Regions from separate parts of the Edaphobacter bradus genome, predicted to be linked through region 2. Evidence: riboswitches for the same ligand, from Rfam matches in the RefSeq annotation. Region 2 holds a riboswitch; the other holds the start of a gene.
What was found. Region 2 has a riboswitch for cobalamin ahead of metE (5-methyltetrahydropteroyltriglutamate--homocysteine S-methyltransferase). Riboswitches for the same ligand answer to the same signal wherever they lie in the genome.
Positions count from the first base shown of each region.

Region 1 (7,634 bases), on a different contig from region 2:
CGTCCTGCTCCAGCTTCTCGTCGAACAACTCTGGATTCTCGGACCTCACGACATTAACCACCTCAAAAGCAAACTCCAGATGTGCGCTCTCGTCGCGAAACACCCAGTTTGTCCCTGCCGCAAGACCATTCAAAAGCCCGCGCGAGCGCAGAAAGTACACATACGCAAACGCCGCAAAGAAGAACAACCCTTCAATGCAGCCAGCGAAGCAGATCAAGTTGAGAAGAAACTGCCTCTGCTCGTCCGTCGTCCGCAGCTCATCAAGCTTCTGGATCGAATCCATCCAGCGCATGCAGAACTGCGCCTTCTTCGTGATCGACGGAATATTCTCGACCGCGGCAAACGCTGCCGCGCGGGCCTCCGGATCAGGCACATAGTTGTCCAGCAGCGTCAGGTAAAACTGCACATGCACAGCCTCTTCGAAGAGCTGGCGCGAAAGGTAGAGCCGCGCCTCAGGCGAGTTGATGTGCTTGTACAGATTGAGCACGAGGTTGTTCGAGACGATGGAATCCCCTGTCGCGAAGAACGCAACCAGCCTCTGGATAAGGTGAATCTCTGCATTCGTGAGCCGCGAACGAAGATCGACCAGGTCGGTCGAGAAGTCGACCTCCTCCACGGTCCACGTATTGCGAATCCCGTTCTTGAACATCTCAAAGAACACGGGATAGCGCATCGGACGCAGAGTAAGTGAAAGGCCCGGGTCGAGGATGTACTGCGGCGACTGAATCGACATGAAAAATCTCCGTTACTGACAGGCCTCGCAGGCCTCAGGGTTGTCGAGCGAGCAGCTCACGCTGGCGCTAATGGAAACAGTGGTGGATGGCTGCGGCACCGTAGTCTTGGCAATCCTCGTCGCCGGCCGCGAACGCAAATAGTACGTTGTCTTGATTCCGCGCTTCCACGCGTACATGTACATGGAACTCAAGCGCCCGATGTTCGGCGACTCGGCAAAGAGATTCAGAGACTGGCTCTGATCGACGAAGGCTCCGCGGTCCGCCGCCATGTCGATCAACGACCGCATCGGAATCTCCCAAACGGTCCGATAGACCGTCTTCACCTCATCCGGAATCTCTTCGATGCTCTGAATGCTGCCTTCGGCCAGCTTGATGCGCGAGCGAATCGCCTCAGACCATAGACCCAACTGCTTCAACTCACTTACGAGGTACCTATTAACCTGCATAAACTCGCCCGAGAGCGTCTCCCGCTTGAACATATTCGAGACCTGCGGCTCAATGCATTCGTAGCAACCAACGATCGAAGCAATTGTCGCGGTTGGGGCAATGGCAATCAGAAGCGAGTTGCGAAGACCGACCGTCTTCATTCGCTCGCGCAGACTCTCCCAACGCGCAGAATCAGGTGGTGCAATGCTCCATAGATCGAACTGGAAATGCCCCTTAGCCGCGCGCGTCTCCTGAAACGCCGCGTGAGGGCCATGCTTCTCCGCCAGGTCGCACGATGCACAGAGAGCGTGGAAGTAGATCTCCTCTTGAATCTTCGCCGAGAGGGCTCGCGCTTCGGCTGAGTCAAACGGCACTCTCAACTGGAAGAACACATCCTGAAGCCCCATCACTCCAAGCCCAACCGGCCGCCAACGGCTGTTGGCAGACGCCGCCTGAGGTACAGGATAGTAATTGATGTCGATTACTCGATCCAGCATCGGAACCGCATGCCGAACCGTCGCCGCAAGTTTCACAAAATCAAACACGCCATTCTCAACATGCCGCGCGAGATTGATCGACCCAAGGTTGCAAACCGCCGTCTCTTCAGACGACGTCACCTCCGTGATCTCGGTGCACAGGTTGGAGAGATGAACGATGTTGCCATCAACTCCCGTCTGATTGCACTTCAGGTTGCAGGCGTCTTTGAGGACCATCCACCCGTTACCGGTCTCGGCAAGGGTCCGCATCATCCTCGCGTAAAGGTCCCGCGCCTTGATTTGGCGTACGAACTTCCTCTGCTCCTCCGCCTCGATATATGCCTTTTCGAAGGCCTCCCCGTAAAGATCGGTGAGGTGCGGCACTTCCTTCGGATCAAACAGCGACCACAGGCCATCTTCGTCAGACCGGCGCATGAAGAGGTCGGGAATCCAGTTCGCGAGATTCAGATTGTACGTGCGGCGCGCCTGATCGCCCGTGTTGTCGCGCATCTCGAGAAACGACTCGACGTCGGCGTGCCATGGCTCCAGGTAGACGCAGCAGGCACCTTTGCGCTTTCCGCCTTGATTCACTGCAGCGACAGAGGCATCCAGCGTTCGCAGCCAGGGGACGATCCCGTTGGAGAGCCCATTGGTCCCACGAATCAAAGAACCTTCCGATCTCACTCGATGAAAGGCCAGACCAATGCCCCCGGAAAACTTCGACAGCATCGCTATCTGCTTGTAAGCGTCATAAATGGATTCAAGCGAATCCTTCGGAGAGTCGAGCAGGTAGCAGGAAGACATCTGAGAGTGCTTCGTTCCACTATTGAAGAGCGTCGGCGAGCTCGGCAGGTAGTCATGCGAGGCGAGCATCTCGTAAAAGCCGACTGCCTCACTCACACGCACAGAGAGTCCTGCGGAGACACGCATAAAAAAGTACTGCGGCGTCTCGATGACCTGCCGTGTTATTGGGTGCCGTAGGAGATAGCGGTCATACACCGTACGCAGTCCGAAGTACTCGAACCGGTCAGAAAATCGATCGTCAATGGCATTGTTGAGCTTTCGCGTATTTGCAGCGACAAATTCGGCGGTGTCTTTTGAGATGACTCCCTCACGATGTCCTTCTTCAATCGACTGCGAGAAGGAGTAGATGTTCTGACCTGCCACCTCTTTTGCAATTGTGGCCAGGAGTAGCCGAGCGGCAAGCCGCGAATACTCGGGCTCTTCCGCGATGAGCGCAGCCGCTGTCTGAATCGAGATGGAGTCAAGCTCCCGCGTGCTGGCTCCATCGAACAATCCGCCGATGGTCTTGCTCGCTACGCGAATCGGATCGACATGAGACAACCCCTGGCAGCACCGCTGCACGGCCCGAACGATCTTGTTTACATCAACGGGCTCGAGCGTTCCGTTGCGCTTCCTCACATGCATCTGAGGCGCTTCTTCTGCGAGGGGAAAGTTTGGATCGAGGTCGGACAGCGTAGTTTGCAGCGTAGCCATGGAGCATCCTTGTGCTCCAAAGGTACGGATGGAAGACCGCTCAAAAGCAAGCCGCGATCACCCCACCCTCCCCTCGGAGGTGCGTGAATTCGTGCCCTTTCGGCACGGCCTCATGGCAGGTCTTCGGACTTCGCAGGCTACCTACTTGATCCGGTTTCCCAGCTCTCGAAGAGCCAGTGCCTTGATGGATCGTTCGCTCCTGCTTACCGCTGCGGGGCAGTTCCGGACTCTCACCGGATTCCCTTTTCACCTGACCCAAGAGGACCAGGCACCGTGAAGTGAACTCACTATAACAAGGGCCAGACAGGGGGTCAACATCAATATATTGGGGTTATCACGCAGATATCCACACGTCCCTCCCGACACAATCAGGGGCGACGAAATCTCTTATGTCGCCCGCAGAACCTCCAATTCACGGCGTTCCTTGAGAGACTGATTGGCCGTCACAACAGCAAGAGCAGCTCCCAACCCCGCGCGAACATCGGCAACGGGACGCTGCCCCGTCCGTACACACTCGATAAAGGCCTTGCATGCGGTCGCAGTTGGATCTTCGACAACGGGAATATTCAGCTTCTTCCCCTGACCGCGGTATGGCATCTCGCCGCCGGCGCGATAAGAGGCTCCTGTAGTGATTCCCTTCTCCGTAACCAGAGCGTTTGCCGGTAACTGAGCCGCGCGCGTTGGCTCATAGTAGAACTCCGCATCCTGCAGCGTCAGGTTGAGACTTCCCTTGGTTCCGTACAGCCATAGTTGGTCGCCCATCATTGCATTGTTCGTCATCGAACTGAAGACAAACCGGCGGCCCTTTGAGTAGGAAAGGATTGCTTGTACGTTATCGTCGTTTTCGCGCCCGTCGTGATACGCAGCCACGCTTCCGGTTGCCAGCGCTGCCTGGGGAGTTTCACCAAACACCCAGTTCGCAATATCGATATGGTGCGAGCCCAACTCAGACAACAACCCAAGGGAGTACTCGTTGTACAGCCTCCAGTTGATGAGCCTCTCAAGAGAGGGATCGGGGACCGGTCGCCTCCAATCGCTGTTGCGATGCCAATAACCGTAGACGTGCGTCACGTCACCGATCTCGCCCTGATGCACGCGTTCAATCGTCTTACGAATCCACGGCGCATACCGGTACTGGTGCCCGACCTGATAGATCTGCTTCCCTGCGTCGACGGTCCGCACAATCTCCTGCGCTTCGTCCACGGTAAAGGCCATGGTCTTCTCGCCGTAAACATGCCGTCCGCTCTTGAGCGCGGCCACAACATGCTGCGAGTGAAAGCTCAACGGAGTAGCCACAACAAATGCATCGATATCCTTCTGGTCGAGCAGGCTGCGATAGTCGCTGTAGGACGGCACATTGTATCCGCACACGCTGTTCAATTCAGCAAATCGCGGAGCGTAGACGTCTGCAGCACCTACGACGGTGACTCCTGGCACACGTAGAAAACTCCGCAACAACTCTTTCCCGCGACTGCCTGGGCCAATGATGCCGAGACGAACCGGAGTGGCCGACTCCTTTGACAGCTCTTCCTCGGCAATAGCGGCAACGGTCTTCGCTCCTAATGCAGCAGCCGATATTCCCTGGACAAAACTACGCCGACTCATCATCGCGCTCTATCTCCTTCTTTCTTGCTTTGGCTAAGTTTAACTGGTTGTGGCCACTGAAACATACTGTAGGCGGGCGAGCGGGGCGTTCCGGAAACAATCAAACCAGATGAATGCGGATACGCTTGTAACACAGATTTGAACCCAGCCTTTCCCAACACAAAGGTCGCCGTAGAAAGAGCATCACTGTCCGTTGCTGAGGGCGAAAGAACCGTCGTCTGAAGCATGCCTTCCACGGGGCTCATCGTACGCGGGCTAAGAATGTGGCAGTACCTATGGCCATTTTTGATGAAGAACTTTTCTGTGCAGGCCCCCGTGGATAAGGAGAGGTCTTTCAACACAACCTTACTCAGCACCCTGCCAGCATGTGCCGGATCGGGCACATTGACAGGCCAACCATCGGCGCCAGGGGGAGATCCCAGACCATAGATGCTGCTCGACCCAGCCGAGATCAACGCTGCGCTGATTCCCTGTTGCCTGAGAAGCTCCACCACTCGATCGACGGCATAGCCTTTACCAATACTGCCTGGATCGAGTTCCATATTCACGTGGTTGGTGAAAAATACCGTCCGGCGTGACGCATCCAGCTGGATATAGCGCCATCCCGTCTTCTTACGCAGCGCTGACAACTCATCGGCCGACGGGATGCGTCCTTTGTTGAAGAAAAAACCCCACGCACGCATCAAGGGTCCAACCGTAATGTCGAAAGCCCCATCGGATCGTTTGCTGGCTTCTACGGCTCTCTCGATGAAGGAGAACGTCTCGGGGTCTGTCGTGACCGGTGCTGCTCCCGCCTCGCGACTTATTCGTGACAGTTCGCTCGTCGGCCGATAGTTGCTCAACAGATCTTCAATCCTGTCGACCTCCTCGAAGGCTAGCTCCAGCGACCGCTCTGCGCTCTCCTGGTCGGGCGCATATAAGTCGATGGTGAACTCCGACCCCATCGCTTGGTGCACCTCATGGTACAGCGCCAGCGGCCCGGCTTGAGCCACCCCCACTCCCTGGCACACCGCAGCAAATCCCGCCAGCAACGCCACCGCGTACAGCACCCGAGTCACAGCACAAACTGCCCTATCAGCCACAACCCATTGTGACATAAACGCCCGCGGGTGGTCAGACCAGCAAGGAGGCGCTGGTCGCGTTGTTGCAAAGTGTAAAGACCTCTGAGAAGCAATCGTCGATCTGTTACCTATTCCGACGATTCGACTCAGATATACATCACCGGGCGAAGTGACATTCTCCTTCACCTGTATGAACAAGCAAACGTCCTGGAGGGGTTGTGAACCAACGTAGCTTATCGCTTATAGCAACGGCACTAACATATTTTTCCCTATTCCTCGTCTCTCCAGCCTCCGCAGTAGCTGAACCCCCCGAAGTTGGAAGCAAGGCCCCAGACTTCACGCTTTCAACTCCAGATGGACGCGCCATAACCCTGTCGGAGCTGACGCCAAAAGGCAGAGTCGTCCTGGTCCTCCTTCGAGGATTTCCGCATTATCAATGCCCCTACTGTCACAAGCAGGTGTACGACTTTCAGCTCCATGCCGATAAGTTTGCCGCGCTTGAGACTCAAGTCCTCTTCGTGTACCCCGGCCCCCCTGCCAAAGTGGACAAAAAAGCCGAAGAATTTCTGACCAAGCAAGATAAGCTATCCGGCAATCTTTATCTGGTAGTCGATCCTGACTACAAATTTACAAACCAATATGGCCTTCGCTGGGAAGGCTTGTTCGAAACAGCCTATCCATCTACATTCATCATCGACCGAAACCGCACAATCCTCTTCCGAAAGATCAGCCATTCTCACGGCGACAGATCTACATCTGAGGAAGTGCTTGCAGAACTGACGAAAAGTGAATCCCCCCACTGAATCCAGTCGAGATCCGCAATTCCATTACGCCAAAATGGTCGGACCCTCCACATCAAGAAGTGGAGGGTCCGATCACTTTAACCTGTGGAACCTATAAAGGCCGGCGGTTGCTTTCGCACTCGCCGGCCCTGTTAGACCAACTGGAGCTTCACACCTAGAAGGTGATGCGTGCCGAAGCCTGCAGACTGCGTCCTCCACCAACGCCGTTCACGCTCCCCTGTCCGCTACCCAGAGTGCTCGTGACCTGACCGAAGTTCCCGGCGGAAGCGAGGCTAGCGTTCGGATTGTTGAACTGAGGCGTATTGCTTAGCTGGAAGGCGTCGAGACGAGTCTCCAGAGCTGCCTCTCTCCAGACGGGGAAGCTCTTGAAGAGCGAGATGTTGTCCTGAATGTAACCAGGTCCACGGAACTGATTCCTGCCTGTGTTGCCGAGACCGACGTTCTGTGGGGTGCACGGTACAGGGTTCTGTGGCGTTGAGGTTGGGCAGCCGCTCGGCGGAGTGAACGCCGTAACGTCAAACCAATGCGTATTGGTGCCGATTCCGTGAGTGACCTTATAGGGACCAGTGAGGCTTGCGGTCTGCGTCGTCCCGGGAGTATTCAGGCTGCTGCCACTCGCAGTAATGGTAAATGGCGATCCAGAGACTACCGAGATGATGCCCGAGAGCTTCCATCCGCCAAGCGTGAGAGCTGCGATACCCGAATTGAGGCGGTTGTGGCCGCGCCCGAACGGTAACTCGTAGGTGAAGCTCTGCTCATAGTTCAGAGCCCTGTCGTAGTCAGCCGGCGCATAGTTTCTCCGCTGGTTGATAAAGAATTTAAGCCCTCCATCATCGCCGTCCATGTAGTTCAGTCCCTTGCCCCAGGTAAAGGCGGTCGTAAACGACAGGCCGTTCGAGAACCGCTTGTTCAACTGGGTCTGAAGCGACTGATAGTTGGACGAAAACCCTTGGAAGATCAACTGCGTCGCGGCGGTACGCCCAAACGCGATGTTCTCCGGCTTCTGTGCCGCGCCCCCGCCATAGGTCGAGG
Region 1 covers NZ_JAGSYF010000001.1:1,213,205-1,220,838, forward strand. The annotation lists gene OHL16_RS05165 (ribonucleotide-diphosphate reductase subunit beta) at 1-733, opposite strand, end outside; gene OHL16_RS05170 (ribonucleoside-diphosphate reductase subunit alpha) at 746-3,133, opposite strand; cobalamin riboswitch at 3,231-3,424, opposite strand; gene OHL16_RS05175 (Gfo/Idh/MocA family protein) at 3,521-4,741, opposite strand; gene OHL16_RS05180 (FAD:protein FMN transferase) at 4,738-5,775, opposite strand; gene OHL16_RS05185 (peroxiredoxin family protein) at 6,018-6,602, shown strand; gene OHL16_RS05190 (TonB-dependent receptor) at 6,757-7,634, opposite strand, start outside.
Region 1: linked by a shared signal. The riboswitch ahead of OHL16_RS05170 (ribonucleoside-diphosphate reductase subunit alpha) and the one ahead of metE (5-methyltetrahydropteroyltriglutamate--homocysteine S-methyltransferase) in region 2 are both predicted to bind cobalamin.

Region 2 (7,634 bases):
CAGTAGACTAAGTTGCATAGAGCGACTCTGCCGCGCAATCTGCGCGGCGGAGCAAGAGCACCGATGGCGAAGTGGCTAACGCGCTGGTCTGCAAAACCAGTATTCGAGGGTTCAATTCCCTCTCGGTGCTCCAACAAAATAAAGCACTTATATCCGTTTCTCTCGTTTTGCATGGGAGTTTCGCTACACGTTACCGTAAATGGGACGCGCAAGCTCAAGACACGGACATTCTCCGGAAGCCCGAGAAGACGGATCAGACGCCGAGGGTCGGATAGGTCCTTGCGAGTGAGACTGTGGATGTCCCAAGCGGCTGCCAACCTGTTTGCGAGTTCAGAAGGCCGTGGAGGGTGCGATTGATATCGTATCAGAGCGGGTGATGCATAGATAAAGAACAGCGCCCGGGCTCACAGGAAGCTGCTCAAAGGGCAGGCGATGAACGAGTGTTTTGCATAGTGAGATCTTGGAACGTCATTCACCAAACACATAAGAAAGAAGCAACGCACCGCGAAAGTAAACACAAGCGCGTTTATGAGGACTAGTCGGCCTGCGCCGTCTTCAATGAGTGCATTGCTCTGAAGTCGCCAGTTAAGCCTTCCGACGTTGTTTCAAGGCGGTATCATTCCCTGTAAGTTGCCGCCGATGAGTCCGTCTCAAAGACGGTGCTCTGGGCGACCCGAACACGTCCCCTGGTCAATTCAAGGAGTCGGGTATTTGTCTGGTCGAAGAAGTACCGGGCCAGATTTTCCGCCGACGGATTCAACACCGTAAACGGCTCCAGTTCGTTAATCATGTTGTGATCGAGGTATTCAACGATAGGACGAAGGAGTCGTTTAAGTTCTTTGAAGTCGAGCAGTAGCCCACTACTATCCAGCTCTTTTCCGACCAATGTGACCAATACCCTATAGTTGTGCCCGTGTGGGTTTTCACATTTTCCGTGATAATCCCTCAGGTAATGACCTGAAGAGAATGTTGCTTCGACTGTTACTTCGTACATAGACCTCGATTCGTGTTGTCAATCGGCTTGCAGCGACCCATGTCATGCCCTCACTCTCGATCCGAAGGTGGGCCGGACGAGGTAATGCCGGTCCCCGTCCAGCCGTTTTCGCTACGCGCTGATCTGCACCCGCAGCTCGGATGCGGCTCTGCACATGTTCTCGAGCGCAGACACGGTCTCGGGCCAGCCGCGCGTCTTGAGTCCACAATCCGGGTTGACCCAGACCTGTTCTGGCTTCAAGACATCGAGGGCCAACGTGAGCAGCTCCCGCATTTCATCGGCGGAGGGCACTCTTGGAGAATGGATGTCATACACACCCGGCCCAATTTCGTTCGGATACTTATGAGCGCGGAACGCTTCGAGCAATTCCATCCGAGAACGGGCCGACTCCATTGAGATGACATCGGCGTCGAGGGCTGCAATGGACGGGAGAATATCTTCGAACTCGCAGTAGCACATATGCGTGTGAATCTGCGTTTCGTCTCCAACCCCGCTAGTAGCCAACTTGAACGCCTTGACGGCCCATTCAAGATAGGCTGGCCAGTCCGCGCACCGGAGCGGGAGACCCTCGCGCAGAGCGGGTTCATCTACCTGGATGATTCGGATGCCGGCCGCTTCGAGGTCCTCAACTTCGTCCCGCAATGCAAGCGCAATCTGCCATGCCGTCTGCCGGCGTGGAATATCATTGCGGACGAACGACCATTGCAGAATGGTGATCGGACCAGTAAGCATTCCCTTGAGGGGGCGGGACGTGAGCGAACGAGCGTAGTCTGTCCACTTCAGCGTCATCGGTGCCGGGCGGGATACATCGCCATAGATGACAGGTGGCTTCACGCAACGCGAACCATAGCTCTGCACCCAGCCGTTCTCTGTGAAGGCGAACCCATCCAGGAACTCGGCGAAATACTCAACCATGTCATTGCGTTCAAACTCTCCATGCACGAGCACATCGAGACCGATACGCTCCTGCTCGCGGATGCACTGTGCAATAGTTTCCTTGAGGAAGGCTTCATACGTCTCAACCGTTTCGTGTCCGTGCTTCGCGGCAGCACGATGCTTGCGAACCTCTGCCGTCTGCGGAAAGGAGCCAATGGTCGTGGTCGGCAGGAGAGGAAGCCCTAGTTCCTTGCGCTGGACAAGGGCGCGTTGGGGGTACGGTGATCTGCGTCGGAAGTCCTGATCCTGAAGCGCAGCCAGAGCAGTACGGACCTTTGGATTGCTCGTTGTTTCTGCGACCCCCCGATCGGCCACAGCGGCGGCATTGGCCTGGTATGCTGCCTCGTCGTGGCTGGTCAAAGCGACAATCTCCGCAAGTTTTTCTTCCGCGAAGCGCAGCCAGCCCTTGATGCGCGGTGACAGCTTTACTTCACTACGAAGATCATGAGGCGCATGCAGCAGAGAGCAGGAGGGGGCAATAAGCACTCGATCCGGACCAAGTTGGCTGACGGCCTCATCCAACAATGGAGTAACGGACGAGAAATCTGTCAGCCAGATGTTGCGCCCTTCGACGCAGCCCACGCTCAAGATCTGTTCCGGCTTCAACGCTCCAAGAGTCACCCTAAGTTGTTCCGGTGCTCGGACAACATCGATATGAAGGCCGGCAGTGTCAAGTTCGATTGCCGTTTGCAGATTGTCACCGACCGAATCGAAGTAAGTGGTCAGCATGAGATTTAAGGGAACTGACTTCAGCTCTGCATAGACCTGCCGATAAGCATCCCTCGCGCTTGCCTCCAGGTCGGTTACGAGCATTGGCTCATCAATCTGAATCCACTTGATACCTTCTGCCACAAGCGCTTTCAAAATTCGCTTATATGCGGCGGTCAGCTTCGGCAGCAACATCATCGGATCGAAGCCATCGACCCCTTTGCCGAGCAGGAGCAGTGTCAGGGGTCCTATAAGCACGGGTCTGGTCTCGATACCGAGCGAATGGGCCTCACGTACTTCACCGAGCAGTTTCGTCGTATCTATTTGAAAGGAGATACCTGCACTCCACTCGGGGACGAGATAGTGGTAGTTGGTATCAAACCACTTCGTCATCTCCATCGCCGTCTGTTCGCGACAGTTGCGCGCCATGGCGAAATACCGCTCCAGCGTTACCGGCCCGTTGCCAAAGCGCTCTGGCGTCGCACCCACAAGAACCAGGGCGTCGAGCACCTGATCGTAGAGAGAGAAATCATTGGACGGAATGAAATGGATACCTGCCGCCTGCTGGAGTTTCCAATGCTCTTTTCGCAGGGCAGAGGCAGTGTCCAGAAGCTCCTGTTCCGTGCGTTTCCCCGCCCAGTAGCCTTCCAGCGCAAACTTCAGTTCGCGTTGACGGCCCATCCTGGGAAAGCCCAGATTCGCGCTCCTCAGTTTTTCAAAGTGTGATGTTTTGCTGTCTGCAACCATTCGGTTCTCTCCTCACAACGAAAGAACCACCTATGCGCAGGCAAGCTCCACCTGAATCAAGAACGCAGGCAGAAGATGCAGTGGCTACCGGTCCAATCCACGAGAACGGTGTCCTCAACGCACCCACGGTCAGCGTCCAGCGCTTCCATGGTGGTGGCGGCAGGCCGGTTTTCGGACTTTGGGCGACCTACTCTGTTGCCGCTTCCCATCTCAACTGAGACAGTGCGTGGCTCTCGCCGTGCAACGTTTCGTTCCCATCACCGCTGCGGGACAGCGCTGGGTTCACACCAGCTTCCCGTTTAACAAACCCCAATCAGGGTTTGACCTGCACTCGCTCATTTTACATGCGGGCACTCTATACCCAGAACCTAAGCGATACGATAGTCGACTAAACGGAGAGTTTCAGAAGTTTTCTGTTGGTCCGCTCCCTGACCTCCTTGCCCGCGATGCGCGACTGTGCCTGATCTATCTAGGTTTCCACCCCGGACCCGTTGACTGGGTAGCAGGTAGACAAACCCTTTCCGCACTCGCGGAGTTTCAATCACTAAACAACTTGCCGGTGACGACGTCGATTGACGCGGGAACCGTTGCGCAGCTTCGGAACACCTTGCCTCCGATATGACCGCCGCCAAGTCCGCCACACCAGACGAAAGCCTGGGTCGGTTTTGAGCCTTCAGCATGCGGAAAGTGGTACGGAAGCGAATTTCCCCCGCCCACTCTGTGGATTTCTTCCTCGCCTCTCCCCGTTGCCCTTGGATATTTCCATGCTCCACCCTCCCACCGGGGCCTCCCCAAGCCGATTCCGCACCCTGCTACCCACCCCGGAATTGCTTCGTTTATCGTACGTGGGATCTCTCGTAATTCCTTGTACGGAATCGCGAGCACGGAGCCTGCAGAATGAATGCTGGCAAGCATGAAGAAAAGCCCGGAGACACAATCATGCGAAGAATTGTTATCAGCGGTCCACAGCCAGTCCAGGTCCTCGACGTGACCGGTCCACTCGAGGTCTTCTCGAATGTTCCGGATTATCAGGTGGTGGTTGTCACCACCGACGGTTCGCATGAGCTCCAGACCAATCGAGGCATTAACCTGGGAGGCGCAGTGCCTCACGACAGTGTCTCCGGTCCAATCGACACCCTTGTCGTTGCAGGTGGTCCGGGAGCGGAGTGTGGCAAGTACGACGATGCGTATCTTCGCTGGATTTCGGAGGCAGCAAGCAGATCTCGTCGCGTAGCCTCGATCTGCACAGGAGCTTTCATTCTTGCGGCCGCAGGTCTCCTCGATGGAAAGCGCGTTGTGACGCATTGGAGCTTCTGCGACCGGCTTGCGCGAGAGTTTCCCAAAGTGAACGTTCTGCCAAATCCCATTTTTCTTCGCGATGGGCCAATCTATACTTCGGCTGGCATCACGGCTGGAATTGATCTTTCCCTTGCATTGGTGGAGGAAGACCACGGGCACCAGACCGCCCTTGCGGTGGCGCGGCAACTGGTCATGTTCCTTGTTCGACCAGGCGGTCAGGCACAGTACAGCCACATGCTCTCTCGCCAAGCGACAACCTACGAACCTCTACGAGAGCTGCAAGTCTACATGCTTGAGAATCTACGAGCAGACCTTTCTGTCGAAGCTCTGGCCGACAGGATAGGAATGAGCCCAAGACACTTTTCACGAGTTTGCCTTCGTGAGATGAAGATGAATCCAGGGCAGTTTGTGGATCGACTGCGGGTGGAAGCCGCACAGCAGATGATCGATAGTTCGTCTATGGGCTTGAAGGAGATCGCTGACGCATGCGGTTTCAGATCTGCGGATTCGATGCGTCGAACCTTCCAGCGCGTGATTGGCATTACCGCCGGTGAATACACCGAACGATTCAAACGCGTGAAACACTAATTCCTCTTCCTCGATGTCCGAAAGTGTCGGAACGACGTCGTTGTTACCTCGACCTATCAAACCTAAGCTTGTCTTGAAGCGTGACGATCCGCTTAGGAGATAGACGATGACACGACGTTCGTTTTTGAAGACGACCACTGTTGCCGCGGGAGCAAGTGCAATCGGCGGCACATTGGTCAAAGACGCAGAAGCACAGACAGCAGAAAACCGTCCTACTTTTCGCCGCCCTAAAGTTATCCTTCCCGTACCGACACCGCAGTCCATGTATCAGCACGCACAGCCTGGCGTTCCCGACACGCAATTGACGCGTGAGGCGACCGGTCTCCTTCATGAGTTCAGCACTCCTTTGCTGTTCAATCACTCGCACCGCGTCTTCTTCTGGGCGAACGAACTGGGCCGCCAGACGGGTCACAAGTACGATCAGGAGCTGCTCTTTGTTTGCGCAGCATTCCACGACATGGGGTTATTGAAGAAGTTCTCGAGCGCCGATGATCGTTTCGAGGTCGACAGCGCGAACGCCGTTCGCCAGTTCCTCGAACACCACAATGTACCTGCCGCGCGTATCCAGGTGGCGTGGGACGCCATCTCTCTCCACACGACGCCCGGCATCGCCGCCTACAAGCCGATCGAGGTAGAACTTCTTTACAACGGTGTTGGCCTGGATGTACTCGGAATCGGGTACGAGACATTTCCCGAAGAGCTGCGCAAGGAGATTGTCGCGCAGTATCCTCGTGTGAACTTCAAGCAGGATATCGCGAAGGCATTCCTCGGCGGTTTTGAGCACAAGACCCAGACAACCGAGGGCACCTGCAACGAGGACATCTGCTCGCACTTCATTCGTAATTACAAGCGGAGCAACTTCCACGAACAGATTCAAAACTCCCTGTTTCAGAACTCCTAGTTGCACCGCGATCTGACGGGGGTGACGTGCCAGTCGACACTCCCGTCTCGCGCTTAAGACGAAGGGATTCAGTTGTGATCGATTTCCCAGTTGAAACGGTAAAAAGGTCTGGCGCAAGTTCTTTCGCTCGTTGTGGATACCTTACCCGAAACAAGTAACTGTTATGAGGACTGCTGCAGCAGCAAAATCGACGAAGGAGACGCAGAAAGTCATTGAAATCACACCGGCTGGAGTCTCGGTGATCTCAGTTGAACTTAGAACTCTCTTGGCAGATGTTGTCGCGCTCTATCTGAAGACAAAGAATTTGCATTGGCACATGAGTGGCCCCCACTTCCGCGACTATCATCTCATGCTTGATTGTTCAAATCCCATTCGGTGCTCCAACAAAATAATGACTTATACCTGTTATAGAAAATACCATTCAACACCATTTTATATAATCTGCTCTCAGAATCCGACCGCTGTATAGGCAAAACAGAGCATGGGGGGCAACTGGGGCCTTGTTTCCTCGGTTGCGTATTCGCCTATACTCTCACTTCCCAGCGGGGCGCTCCCCTACACCGCCTCGCTGCAGATGAGATCGCCTTGACTCTACCCACAAGATAAACAGGGGCCCAGCCATGAGGCTTGCACTCTATATAAAGACACTCGGAGCAGAGCCAGCGCCCTTCGAACACACCAGCTTTTCTTCCTGTGTGGTCGATCTCGATAAGCAGTATGAACAGCTCAAGACTCAACTCGGTCCCAAACGGATCGAACAGGCTGACAGAGCCGTTCACGCCGTCCTCCGCCCTCCCTCTCAGCCACCGCCAGAGTTGTGTGCGATGCTCGCGCTCTAAATTCCGAACATCAAATGCTCAAGCACGGGGCCGAGGACTAGTACCGGAAGATAGCTCAGCGCAGTCACCACTATTAGACAGACGGTCAGGAAAATCCCAAATGTAAGACCGTCTGTGCGAAGAGTTCCCGTTGAGGAGGGTGTATTTCTCTGCCGTGCGAACAAACCCGCACAAGCCAGGGCCGGAACTGCCAATCCAAACCTCCCCGCCATCATGGCCAGCGCAGTAGTGATGTTATAGAAAACGGTATTGGCGCTGAGACCTGCGAAACTTTGTCCATTGTTGGCAAAGCAGGACGAGTAAGCAAAGAGAATTTCAGTAAGACCGTGGGGTCCCGCGTTAGTGGTCAGGCCGGCGAGTCCGGCTTTGGTACTAATAGCAAGCGCGGTCAGCGAAAGGATGGTCGCCGGGGCAGCCAGGGCGTAGAGGATGATCAATTTGTTTTCCGCCGGACCTATCTTCTTACCGAGATATTCCGGAGTACGACCTACCATAAGACCCGCCAGAAACACGGCGATGGCAGCAATCATCACCATGCTGTAGATACCTGTGCCGAGACCTCCGAAGACAAGTTCCCCGAGCAGAAGATTGACTAGGAGGACCAGCCCTCCAAAGGAGGTGT
Region 2 covers NZ_JAGSYF010000004.1:91,045-98,678, reverse strand. The annotation lists gene OHL16_RS15405 (peroxiredoxin) at 1-6, shown strand, start outside; tRNA gene OHL16_RS15400 (tRNA-Cys) at 58-133, shown strand; gene queD (6-carboxytetrahydropterin synthase QueD) at 617-994, opposite strand; gene metE (5-methyltetrahydropteroyltriglutamate--homocysteine S-methyltransferase) at 1,106-3,385, opposite strand; cobalamin riboswitch at 3,531-3,729, opposite strand; gene OHL16_RS20345 (peptidoglycan-binding domain-containing protein) at 3,711-4,007, shown strand; gene OHL16_RS15385 (GlxA family transcriptional regulator) at 4,325-5,272, shown strand; gene OHL16_RS15380 (HD domain-containing protein) at 5,379-6,173, shown strand; gene kdpA (potassium-transporting ATPase subunit KdpA) at 7,009-7,634, opposite strand, start outside.